Regions from separate parts of the Variovorax atrisoli genome, predicted to be linked through region 2. Evidence: predicted binding sites of a transcription regulator. Region 2 holds the regulator's gene; the other holds the start of a gene.

Region 1 (5,732 bases), on a different contig from region 2:
CGCACCGAAGAGGGCCTGAAGTTCGCCTCGCGCCAGGTCATCTACGACAGCGAAATGATCCCGAACTCCGTCATCTACCCGATCTGAGGACTGCCATGAGTGATCTGCAATGGACCGATGCCGCCGCACTCGGCGACGTGCCCGCGGACGACGTGATCGGCGTCCTCGTGGCCGGCCGCGACGTCGCGCTCTACAGCGTCGAGGGCGAGGTCTACGCCACCGACAACCTCTGCACGCATGGCCACGCCCGCCTGTGCGAAGGCTTTCTCGAAGGCCACGAGATCGAGTGCCCGCTGCACCAGGGCAAGTTCGACGTGCGCAACGGCGCGCCCACCTGCGCGCCGGTGACGGAGGCGATCCGCTCCTATCCCGTGAAGATCGAGGGCGGGCGGGTCTTTCTCTCGCTGGATTGACCCCTGCTGAAGCAAGCGATGAGCGCGGATGAGAAGACGATCGCGATCGTCGGCGCCGGCCAGGCCGGCGGATGGGCGGCGCAGACACTGCGCAGCGAAGGCTTCGGCGGCAGGATCGTGCTGATCGGCGACGAGGCGCATCGCCCCTACGAGCGCCCGCCGCTGTCGAAATCCGTGCTCGCCGGAGAAGCCCTGCCGGAGACGACCCGGCTCCAGAAGCCCGAAGCCTTCGACGCACTGGAGCTGGACTGGCGCCCGCTCGCGAGCGCGACGCGCATCGACCGGGCGGCGAAGCAGCTGCACCTGCGCGGCGGCAACGTCGTCGGATACGACAAGCTGATCCTGTGCACCGGCGGCCGCGCGCGGCGGCTGGGCATTCCCGGGGCCGAGCAGCCGGGCGTCTTCACGCTGCGCAACCTGGACGACGCCGCGGCCCTGGGCGCCGCACTCGTGCCGGGCAGGCGGCTGCTGGTCGTCGGCGGAGGATGGATCGGGCTCGAAGTGGCCGCGACCGCCCGCAGGAAGGGGCTCGACGTCACCGTGGTGGAAGCGATGCAGCGGCTTTGCGAGCGCACAGTGCCGCCGGAAATTTCCGCCTACCTGCTGCGGCTTCATGCCTCGAACGGTGTCCGCGTCGAGCTGGGCATGGGCATCGAGCGCCTGGCGCAGACGCAAGGCGGCGCCGGGCTGATCGCCACGCTCCTCGACGGGCGCACGCTGGCCTGCGACGCGGTGCTGGCCGGCATCGGCCTCGTCCCCAACGACGAGCTCGCGCGCGAGGCGGGCTTGCAGTGCGAGGGCGGCGTGGTGGTCGACCCGCAATGCCTCACCTCCGACCCCGACATCCTCGCCGCCGGGGATGTCGCTGTCTGGCACTGCGAACGCGCCGGGCGCCGGATGCGGCTGGAATCGTGGCAGAACGCGCAGGAGCAAGGCATCGCGGCCGCGCGCTCCGCGCTGGGCATCGCGGTGAATCACCAGCCGCTGCCGTGGTTCTGGTCGGACCAGTACGGCATCAACCTCCAGATATTCGGCATGCCCGCACCGGAGCATCTGGCCGTGGTGCGCGGCGACATGCAGGGCGGCAGCTTCGTCGTGTTCTTCCAGGACGCCGGCAAGGTCGTCGCGGCGCTGGGCCCGAACGCGGCGCGCGATCTGCGATTCGCCCGGCGGCTGATCGAGCGCGGGACGCCCGTGGATGCGGGCCAGCTGGCCGATCTGCAGGTGCCGCTGTCCAAGCTTTGAGCAGCACGGACGGGAGCGATTTCTCCATTCCTCCATTTTTACCCTGGTAAAAATGGAGGGGTCGTAGCGTCCCTGGTTCTTACGGACGGCGGCAAACCGCCTTCCGCCATTTTCCCTTCCTTGAAACGTCATCGATTGCCCTTATGATTAGCACTCGCTGCTGATGAGTGCTAACAACGGCCTCGCTTCCAGTCGATGGGCTGCCGGTCCCCGGTCCGGCACCCGACCACAAACCCGTTTCTTATCCATACATCCAGGAGATGCAATGAAACTTCGTCCTTTGGCCGATCGCGTGATCGTCAAGCGTGTTGACAGCGAAACCAAGACCGCATCGGGCATCGTGATCCCCGACGCAGCCGCCGAGAAGCCCGATCAGGGTGAAGTCCTGGCCGTGGGCCCGGGCAAGCGCAACGACAAGGGCGAACTGGCCGCTCTGACCGTGAAGGTCGGCGACCGCGTCCTGTTCGGCAAGTACAGCGGCCAGACCGTCAAGGTCGGCGGCGACGAGCTGCTCGTCATGAAGGAAGACGACCTGTTCGCGGTCGTCGAGAAGTAATTCAACAGATCCCCATTCGGAGTAATAGAACATGGCAGCAAAAGACGTAGTCTTCGGCGGCGAAGCCCGCGCACGCATGGTCGAGGGTGTGAACATCCTCGCCAACGCAGTCAAGGTGACCCTGGGCCCCAAGGGCCGCAACGTGGTGCTCGAGCGCTCGTTCGGCGCCCCCACCGTCACGAAGGACGGCGTGTCGGTCGCCAAGGAAATCGAACTGAAGGACAAGCTCCAGAACATGGGCGCCCAGCTCGTGAAGGAAGTGGCCTCCAAGACCAGCGACAACGCCGGTGACGGCACCACCACCGCGACCGTGCTGGCTCAAGCCATCGTTCGCGAAGGCTTCAAGTACGTGGCCGCCGGCATCAACCCGATGGACCTGAAGCGCGGCATCGACAAGGCAGTGGCTGCCCTGGTCGAAGAGCTGAAGAAGGCTTCGAAGCCCACCACCACGTCGAAGGAAATCGCCCAGGTCGGCTCGATCTCGGCCAACAGCGACGAAACCATCGGCAAGATCATCGCCGACGCGATGGACAAGGTCGGCAAGGAAGGCGTGATCACCGTGGAAGACGGCAAGTCGCTGGACAGCGAACTGGACGTCGTCGAAGGCATGCAGTTCGACCGCGGCTACCTGTCGCCCTACTTCATCAACAACCCCGAGAAGCAATCGGCGATCCTGGACAACCCGTTCGTCCTGCTGTTCGACAAGAAGATCAGCAACATCCGCGACCTGCTGCCCACGCTGGAGCAAGTTGCCAAGGCCGGCCGTCCGCTGCTGATCATCGCTGAAGAAGTCGAAGGCGAAGCCCTGGCTACGCTGGTGGTGAACACCATCCGCGGCATCCTGAAGGTCGTGGCCGTCAAGGCTCCTGGCTTCGGCGACCGCCGCAAGGCCATGCTGGAAGACATCGCCATCCTGACGGGCGGCAAGGTCATCGCCGAAGAAGTGGGCCTGACCCTCGAGAAGGTGACCCTGGCCGACCTGGGCCAGGCCAAGCGCATCGAAGTGGGCAAGGAAAACACGATCATCATCGACGGCTCGGGCGCTGCTCCGGACATCGAAGCCCGCGTGAAGCAGATCCGCGTGCAGATCGAGGAAGCCACCAGCGACTATGACCGTGAGAAGCTGCAAGAGCGCGTGGCCAAGCTGGCCGGCGGTGTTGCCGTGATCAAGGTCGGCGCTGCCACCGAAGTCGAAATGAAGGAAAAGAAGGCTCGCGTCGAAGACGCCCTGCACGCCACCCGCGCTGCAGTGGAAGAAGGCGTGGTTGCCGGCGGCGGCGTGGCTCTGCTGCGTGCCAAGCAAGCCGTGGGCGACAAGGTCAAGGGCGACAACGCCGACCAGGACGCCGGCATCAAGCTGGTGCTGAAGGCGATCGAAGCTCCCCTGCGCGAAATCGTGAACAACGCCGGCGGCGAAGCCTCGGTGGTGGTGAACGCGGTTCTGGCCGGCAAGGGCAACTACGGCTTCAATGCCGCCAACGACACGTACGGCGACATGCTCGAGCTGGGCATCCTGGACCCGACGAAGGTCACCCGCACCGCACTGCAGAACGCCGCTTCGGTGTCCTCGCTGCTGCTGACGACCGAAGCCATGGTGGCTGACGCTCCGAAGGACGACGCTCCTGCGGCCGGCGGCATGCCCGACATGGGCGGCATGGGTGGCATGGGCGGCATGGGCATGTAATTGCTCGCCCCCAGGCTGCGCGGCACTTCGTGTCCGCTACGCCTACCCCCTACCGGGGGCGACACCTGCGGACCGGCCAAGCCGGATCCGCGGTGTCCCGCGAAATGAAAAAAGCCCGTCTCCGACGGGCTTTTTTCATGGTCGTGGCAATCGTGCCGGTTACTGGAACTGGTCTCGCAGGGACTTGTACAGGGCCTGGAAGCGCGCGTGCCTTGCCTTGTGGACGCCAGCGCCTTCGGCCGACGGCATCAACTTCTGTTTCACCGGCGGCAGCGTGCACACCTCGGCCACGTCGCCGCCATCCGCCAGCCAAGCCAGCCGCGCCGCGCCCAGCGCCCCGCCCGTCTCGCTGCCTGCATAGAGCGTTAGCGTCACGCCGAAGATGTCGGCCAGCAACTGCCCCCACCACACGCTGCGGGCGCCGCCGCCGACCAGCGCCATCTCGCGCATCGGCATGTCTTCCGGCAGCCGCAGGGTGTCGAAGCCGTCGCGCAGGCCGAAGCTCACGCCCTCGACCACGGCATAGGCGATCTCCGCCGGCCCGTGCGCATGCGTGAACCCGAAGAGCACGCCCTGCGCGTTGGGGTTGTTGTGCGGTGAACGCTCGCCCGAGAGGTACGGCAGGAACAGCGGGCAGCGTTCGCGCTGCGCCGGCGGAACGCTTGCTGCGGCTTCGAGCAGCGCCGCCTCGTCGGCGAACCTGAAGGTCTTCGCGGCCCAGCTCACCGCGCTGGCGGCCGAGAGCATCACCGACATCTGGTGCCAGCGCTTCGGCAGCGCATGGCAGAAAGCATGCATCGCCTGCGCGGGGTTCGGCAGGAAGCGGTCGGTCGACACGAACACCACGCCCGAGGTGCCGAGCGAGACGAAGCCCTGCCCCGGCTCGACCAGCCCCATGCCGACCGCGCTCGCCGCGTTGTCGCCGGCACCACCGGCGATCTTCACGCCGTCGCGCAGGCCCCATCTCGCAGCCAGCTCGGGCTTGAGCTGTGCCGATACCTCGCTGCCCTCCACCAGCTTCGGCATGTGCGCACGCGTCAGTCCGGTGGCAGCGAGCAGCTCGTCGGACCAGTCGCGCGCGCCCACGTCGAGCCACAGCGTACCCGCGGCGTCCGACATCTCGCTGACGGCCTCGCCGCTGAGCATGAAGCGCAGCCAGTCCTTCGGCAGCAGCACGCGCGCGACGCGGCCGAAGACCTCGGGCTCGTGCTCGCGCACCCACAGCAGCTTGGGCGCGGTGAAGCCGGGCATCGCGAGGTTGCCAGCGATCTCGCCGAGCCTGGGCACGGCACGCGCGAGCGCCTCGCACTGGGCGCCGCTGCGGCCGTCGTTCCACAGGATCGCGGGGCGCAGCACTTCGCCTGCTTCGTCGATCAGCGTGGCGCCGTGCATCTGGCCCGACAGGCCGATGGCGCGGACCGCCGCGAGTTCTTCGGGATGCGACTTGCCCAGCGCACGCATCACTTCTTCGAGCGCCTGCCACCACTGCTGCGGCGCCTGCTCCGACCACAGCGGCTGCGGCCGTTCGACGGTGAGCGGCGCACGGGCCACGCCCACGATGCGGTGGTCGTCGGCGAGCAAGAGCGCCTTGAGCTCGGACGTGCCGAGGTCGAGTCCCAGATACAAGATGAACCCCTTGTTTGTTCAGATTGCCGTGCTTTCGCGCGGCGGACTTACGAAGAACCCGCTTTCCCTTCAAGGAACACCGAGGAACCTGCTTTGCCGGGCCTGCGGTGTTGCCCCCGGAGAGGGGGTTGGCGAAGTGACACGAAGTGCGCGCAGCCTGGGGGAGAAACTCATACCCCGAACCGGGTGTCGGCCTGCTTGCGGAACT
Region 2 (5,732 bases):
CGAGACCCGCGACGCCGCCGAGTTCTGGGACCATGTCAAGGTCGACCTGTTTCCCGACGCGGTCTACGTGTTCACGCCCAAGAGCCAGATCATGGCTCTGCCGCGCGGCGCCACGGTGGTCGACTTCGCCTACGCCATCCACAGCAACATCGGCGACCACACCTCGGCCGCGCGCATCAACGGCGACCAGGTGCCGCTGCGCACCGAGCTCAAGAACGGCGACGTGGTCGAGGTGATCACCGCGCCGGTGTCGACGCCCAATCCGGCCTGGCTCGGCTTCGTGCGCACCGGCCGTGCGCGCTCCAAGATCCGCCATTACCTCAAGACCCTTGCGCATGCCGAGTCCGAGGGCCTGGGCGAGAAGCTGCTCGCGCAGGCGCTGCGCGCCGAAGGCTTGAGCAAGCTGCCGGAGAACGACGAAGAGCACCAGGCGCTGTGGGAAAAGCTGCTGCGCTTCACCGGCAACCGCACCCGCTCGGAGCTGCTGACCGACATCGGTTTGGGCAAGCGCATCGCGAGCATCGTCGCGAAGCGGCTGGTGGCGATGCTCACCGAACTCGGCGAGCGGCCCGACGCGCTGCTTCTGAGCCGCGAGCGCTTCATTTCGCACGAGACGGTGTCGCAAGGCGCCGTGACGCTGGACGGCAGCGAGAACTCGTCGGTGCGCTTCGCGCTGTGCTGCCGCCCGATTCCCGGCGACCCGATCGTCGGCTATCTCGGCCACGGCGAAGGCCTGGTGGTCCACACGGAAGAATGCGGCGTCGGCCAGCGGCTGCGCCACAAGGACAGCGAGCGCTTCTTCGCCGTCGAATGGGCCGACGAGCCGACGCGCGCCTTCGAGACTGGCGTGGTCATCACCGTGCGCAACGACAAGGGCGTGCTGGCGCGCGTCGCGGCCACACTGGCCGATGCCGAAGCCGACATCACGCACGTGGAGATGGCCGACGAGACCCCGCAGGACTCGACCGACCTGCGCTTCGTGATCGCGGTGCGCGACCGTGCCCATCTGGATGCTGTGCTGCGCGCGGCGCGGCGCACGGCATCGGTGCTGACCGCCTCGAGGACGGTTCCGGCGCCCTGAGCGGGGCTACGGAGTGCCGGCCGAGCCTGGCGCCGGGTAACTCACCGACAGAATCTCGACCTCATGCGCCCCGCCCGGGGTGACGAGCTTCACGACGTCGCCCTCGCGCGCCTTCAGCAGCGCCCGCGCGATCGGAGAGATCCAGCTGACCTGCGACTTCGCGCTCTCCGCCTCGTCGATGCCGAGGATGGTGACGCTGCGCTCCTCGCCTGCCTCGTCGGCATAGAGGACCGTGGCACCGAAGAAGACCTGGTCGCGGCCGTGATGCACCGATGGATCGGTGACCTCGGCGATCTCGAGGCGCTTGGTGAGGAAGCGGATGCGTCGATCGATCTCGCGCAGGCGCTTCTTGCCGTAGAGGTAGTCGCCGTTTTCCGATCGGTCGCCGTTCTTGGCGGCCCAGTGGACGGTCTCGACGATCTTCGGGCGCTCCTCGTCCATCAGGTGCAGCAGTTCGTCGCGCAGGCGTGCGTAGCCTTGGGGGGTGATGTAGTTCTTGCCGCCCGCGGGAATCGGTGGCGAGGCGCCATCTGCGCCGTCGTCGTCTCCGTCGGAATCCGTTTCCTTGGTGAATGCCTTGTTCACGCTGATCCTCCGAAAAGAAAAAAGCCCGCAACTTGCGTTGCGGGCTTTCTTTATAGTGGTGCGGCTGGCAGGAATCGAACCCACGACCCCTTGGTTCGTAGCCAAGTACTCTATCCAGCTGAGCTACAGCCGCACAGCTTGCGATTATAGACCGCTTTCGAAGCCATCTTTCGAACTATTCGGGCAGATTGAATAAATCGAAAGACAAATAGAGACCCGAAAAAGAAAATGCCCGAGAGACGAATCTCCCGGGCATTTCAAGATGGTGCGGCTGGCAGGAATCGAACCCACGACCCCTTGGTTCGTAGCCAAGTACTCTATCCAGCTGAGCTACAGCCGCTAAGCTCTCGATTATAGCCTGATTTTTGGCTGCCCCCGAAAGCACGGCAACACATCGAAGGATTGAATCGCCAAGGGAGGGTGGTAGGCCGTGCTGGGCTTGAACCAGCGACCAACGGATTATGAGTCCGCTGCTCTAACCAACTGAGCTAACGGCCCACGCGGCACGATTCTATGCGCGCCGACGAGCCTACTTGCGATGGCTCAGCGCGTTGGTCACGAGGCGTGAGGTGATGTCGACGATCTGGATCATGCGTTCGTAGGGCATGCGCGTCGGCCCGATCACGCCGAGGGTGCCCACGACTTCCCCGTCGACCTCGTAGTTCGCGCTGACGATCGAGAGTTCCTCGAATGGCACCACCTGGCTTTCGCCGCCGATGAAGATGCGCACGCCATCCGCCTTGCTCGACACGTCGAGCAGCCGCATCAGCTGCGCCTTCTGCTCGAAGAGCTCGAAGGCGCGGCGCAGCTGACCCATGTCGCTGGAGAAATCGCTCACCGACAGCAGGTTGCGCTCGCCGGAGATGACGACGTCGTCCTCCTGTGCCTCGGTCAGCACTTCCGAGCTGACCTGCACCGCGGCCTGCATCAGCGTGGCGATTTCGCCGCGCAGTTTCTCGATCTCGGACTGCAGCCGGTCGCGCACCTGCTCGATGGTCAGCCCGGCGTAGTTCGCGTTGATGTAGTTCGAGGCCTCGACCAGCTGCGACTGCGAATAGTCGGCCTCGGGGAAGATCACTCGGTTCTGCACGTCGCCGTCGGGCGAGACGATGATCACCAGCAGCCTGCGCTCCGACAGCCGCAGGAACTCGATCTGCTTGAACACCGACGCGCGCCGCGGCGCCATCACCACGCCCACGAACTGCGACATGTTCGACAGCAGGTGCGCCGCGTTGGCGATCACTTTCTGGGGCTGGTCGGGCGGGAGGCTGGGTGCGGTCATCTGCTCGCGCTTGGCCGTCAGCATGGTGTCGACGAAAAGGCGATAGCCGCGATGCGTGGGAATGCGGCCGGCCGAAGTGTGCGGGCTGGCGATCAACCCCAGCGCCTCGAGGTCGGACATGACGTTGCGGATGGTCGCGGGCGACAGGTCGAGCCCCGAGGAGCGCGACAGAGTCCGGGACCCGACGGGCTGCCCGTCGGCTATGTAGCGCTCAACGAGCGTCTTGAGCAGCAACTTGGCACGGTCGTCCAGCATTGCAAGATTTTAGTGTTGTAATTTGTGAGATATGACCTCTCGCTTTCGTCACGTCGCCCTGATCGGCAAATACCAGGCTTCCGGCGCCAGGTCGCAGGCGGATGCGCGCGACGGCGTCATGGAAGGCATCGGCGCCTTCCTCGAATCGCAAGGATGCGCAGTCTACGTCGAGCGCCCGACATGCGAAGACGACGCCGCTGCCGACGCACCCGCCAACCCACGCTACCAGGCTCTTAGCGTCGAGGAAATAGGACAGCGCTGCGATCTCGGCCTGGTGGTCGGCGGCGACGGCACGATGCTGGGCATCGGCCGGCAGCTCGCGAGCTACGGCATTCCGCTGATCGGCATCAACCGCGGCCGGCTCGGCTTCATCACCGACATTCCGCTCGACAACTACCAGTCCACGCTGATCCCCATGCTGGCCGGCGAATACGAGGAAGACCATCGCAGCCTGATGCAGGCCAGGGTCATGCGCGACGGCGCCTCGGTGTTCGACGCCTTCGCCATGAACGACGTGGTCGTCAACCGCGGCGCCACCTCGGGCATGGTCGAGCTTCGCGTCTCGGTGGGCCGGCACTTCGTAGCCAACCAGCGCGCCGACGGACTGATCATCGCCACGCCCACGGGCTCAACCGCCTATGCGCTCTCTGCCGGCGGGCCGCTGCTGCACCCCGCGGTGCCGGGCTGGGTCCTGGTGCCGATCGCGCCGCACACGCTGTCGAACCGGCCCGTGCTGCTGCCTGATGCGGACGAGATCGTCATCGAGCTGGTCGGCGGACGCGACGCCAGCGCCAATTTCGACATGCAGTCGCTCGCCTCGCTCGCCATCGGCGACCGCGTGGTGGTACGGCGCTCCGACTTCCGCGTGCGCTTCCTGCATCCGCGCGGCTGGAGCTATTTCGACACGCTGCGCAAGAAACTTCACTGGAACGAAGGGGGCTCCTGAATGAAGCACACCCCCAGGCTGCGCGCACTTCGTGTCGCTTCGCCAATCCCCTTGCAGGGGGCAACACCGGCGGCCCGGCAAAGCCGGTTCCGCGGTGTTTCGCGGCCTGCCTGCCACGACTTCGCACAACAACGCCCCGTGTCCGGAAACTTGAGGAACAACTGAGATGGCATTGCGACGCATCGCACTGCGCGACTTCGTGATCGTGCGATCACTCGAACTCGACCTGTCCGGCGGTTTCACGGTGCTGACCGGTGAAACGGGCGCGGGCAAATCCATCCTGATCGACGCGCTGCAGCTGGCGCTGGGCAACCGGGCCGACGCCGGCGCGGTGCGCGAAGGCGCCGAGCGCCTGGACGTCAGCGCCGAGTTCGATGCCGACCCGGCCCTGGACAGCTGGCTCGACGAAGGCGGCTTCGAGGCCGGCGACGCGCTGCTGCTGCGCCGCACCGTCGACCTGCAGGGCCGCAGCCGCGGCTGGATCAACGGCAGCCCCGCCACCGCGACCCAGCTGCGCGAACTCGGCGACCGCCTGCTCGACATCCACGGCCAGCACGCCTGGCAGAGCCTGACGCGGCCCGAGGCGGTGCGCGGCCTGCTCGACGCCTACGCGGGCGTGCGCACCGACGCGCTCGATGCCGCATGGCAGGCGTGGCGGCAGGCGCTTTCCGCGCTCGAGCACGCCCGCTCCGCGCAAGACTCGCTGCAGCGCGAACGCGAACGGCTGCAGTGGCAGATTTCCGAAGTGGCCAAGCTGGCGCCGGGCGTCGACGAGTGGGAAGAACTTTCGACCAACCACTCGCGCATCTCCAATGCACAGGCGCTGATCGACGCGGCCCAGGGCGCCAGCCAAGCGCTGGAAGACGACGACAACGGCGCCCTCTCCGCGCTCCAGCGCGCGGCCACGCTGCTGCAGAACTGCGAGCACATCGAGCCTGAGTTCCGCTCGCTGGGCGAGGTGCTCGCCTCCTGCGTGGCGCAAGCCTCCGACGCGGCGCACACGCTGCACGGCTACCTTCGCGATGCCGACACCGACCCGCAGAGCCTCGCCGAACTCGACGAGCGCATGGGCCTGTGGATGTCGCTCGCGCGCCGCTACAAGCGACCGCCGGCCGAGCTGCCGGCGCTGCTGGCCGGCTGGCAGGCCGAGCTGCAGGCGCTCGACGCACAGAGCGATCTCGAAGGCCTGGAACGTGCGGAGCAGGCCGCCCAGCAGGCCTACATGAAGGAAGCCAAGGCGCTGGGCAAGGTCCGCAAGCAGGCGGCGCCCCGCCTCTCGCAGGCCGTCACAGAGGCCATGCAGGGCCTGGGCATGCAGGGCGGGCGCTTCGAGGTCGAGCTGCAGCCGCTCGCGCAGCCGAGCCGCGCCGGCCTCGAAGACGTGGCCTTCCTCGTGGCAGGCCATACCGGCAGCACGCCGCGGGCCATCGGCAAGGTGGCTTCGGGCGGCGAACTCTCGCGCATCGCGCTGGCCATCGCGGTCACCACCAGCCAGCTCGGCGCGGCGCAGACGCTGATCTTCGACGAGGTCGATTCCGGCGTGGGCGGCGCGGTCGCCGAGACGGTCGGCCGCCTGATGAAGC

The links. Region 2 encodes HrcA, which represses chaperone genes, less so after heat shock. Its sites were predicted from a motif close to TTAGCACTCNNNNNNNNNGAGTGCTAA; they were not measured.
Region 1: FHY06_RS08860 (co-chaperone GroES) is a predicted target of HrcA. The motif match lies at 1,806-1,832, and genes of this name have one in related genera.

What each region holds. Positions count from the first base shown of each region.
Region 1 covers NZ_JACIBG010000002.1:405,264-410,995, forward strand. Annotated here, with positions in the region: gene FHY06_RS08845 (aromatic-ring-hydroxylating dioxygenase subunit beta) at 1-87, shown strand, start outside; gene FHY06_RS08850 (non-heme iron oxygenase ferredoxin subunit) at 96-413, shown strand; gene FHY06_RS08855 (NAD(P)/FAD-dependent oxidoreductase) at 432-1,658, shown strand; gene FHY06_RS08860 (co-chaperone GroES) at 1,924-2,214, shown strand; gene groL (chaperonin GroEL) at 2,246-3,898, shown strand; gene xylB (xylulokinase) at 4,058-5,524, opposite strand; gene FHY06_RS08875 (AraC family transcriptional regulator) at 5,695-5,732, opposite strand, start outside.
Region 2 covers NZ_JACIBG010000012.1:116,557-122,288, forward strand. Annotated here, with positions in the region: gene FHY06_RS31820 (RelA/SpoT family protein) at 1-1,081, shown strand, start outside; gene greB (transcription elongation factor GreB) at 1,088-1,666, opposite strand; tRNA gene FHY06_RS31830 (tRNA-Arg) at 1,723-1,799, opposite strand; tRNA gene FHY06_RS31835 (tRNA-Arg) at 1,930-2,006, opposite strand; tRNA gene FHY06_RS31840 (tRNA-Ile) at 2,088-2,164, opposite strand; gene hrcA (heat-inducible transcriptional repressor HrcA) at 2,196-3,203, opposite strand; gene FHY06_RS31850 (NAD kinase) at 3,235-4,149, shown strand; gene recN (DNA repair protein RecN) at 4,316-5,732, shown strand, end outside.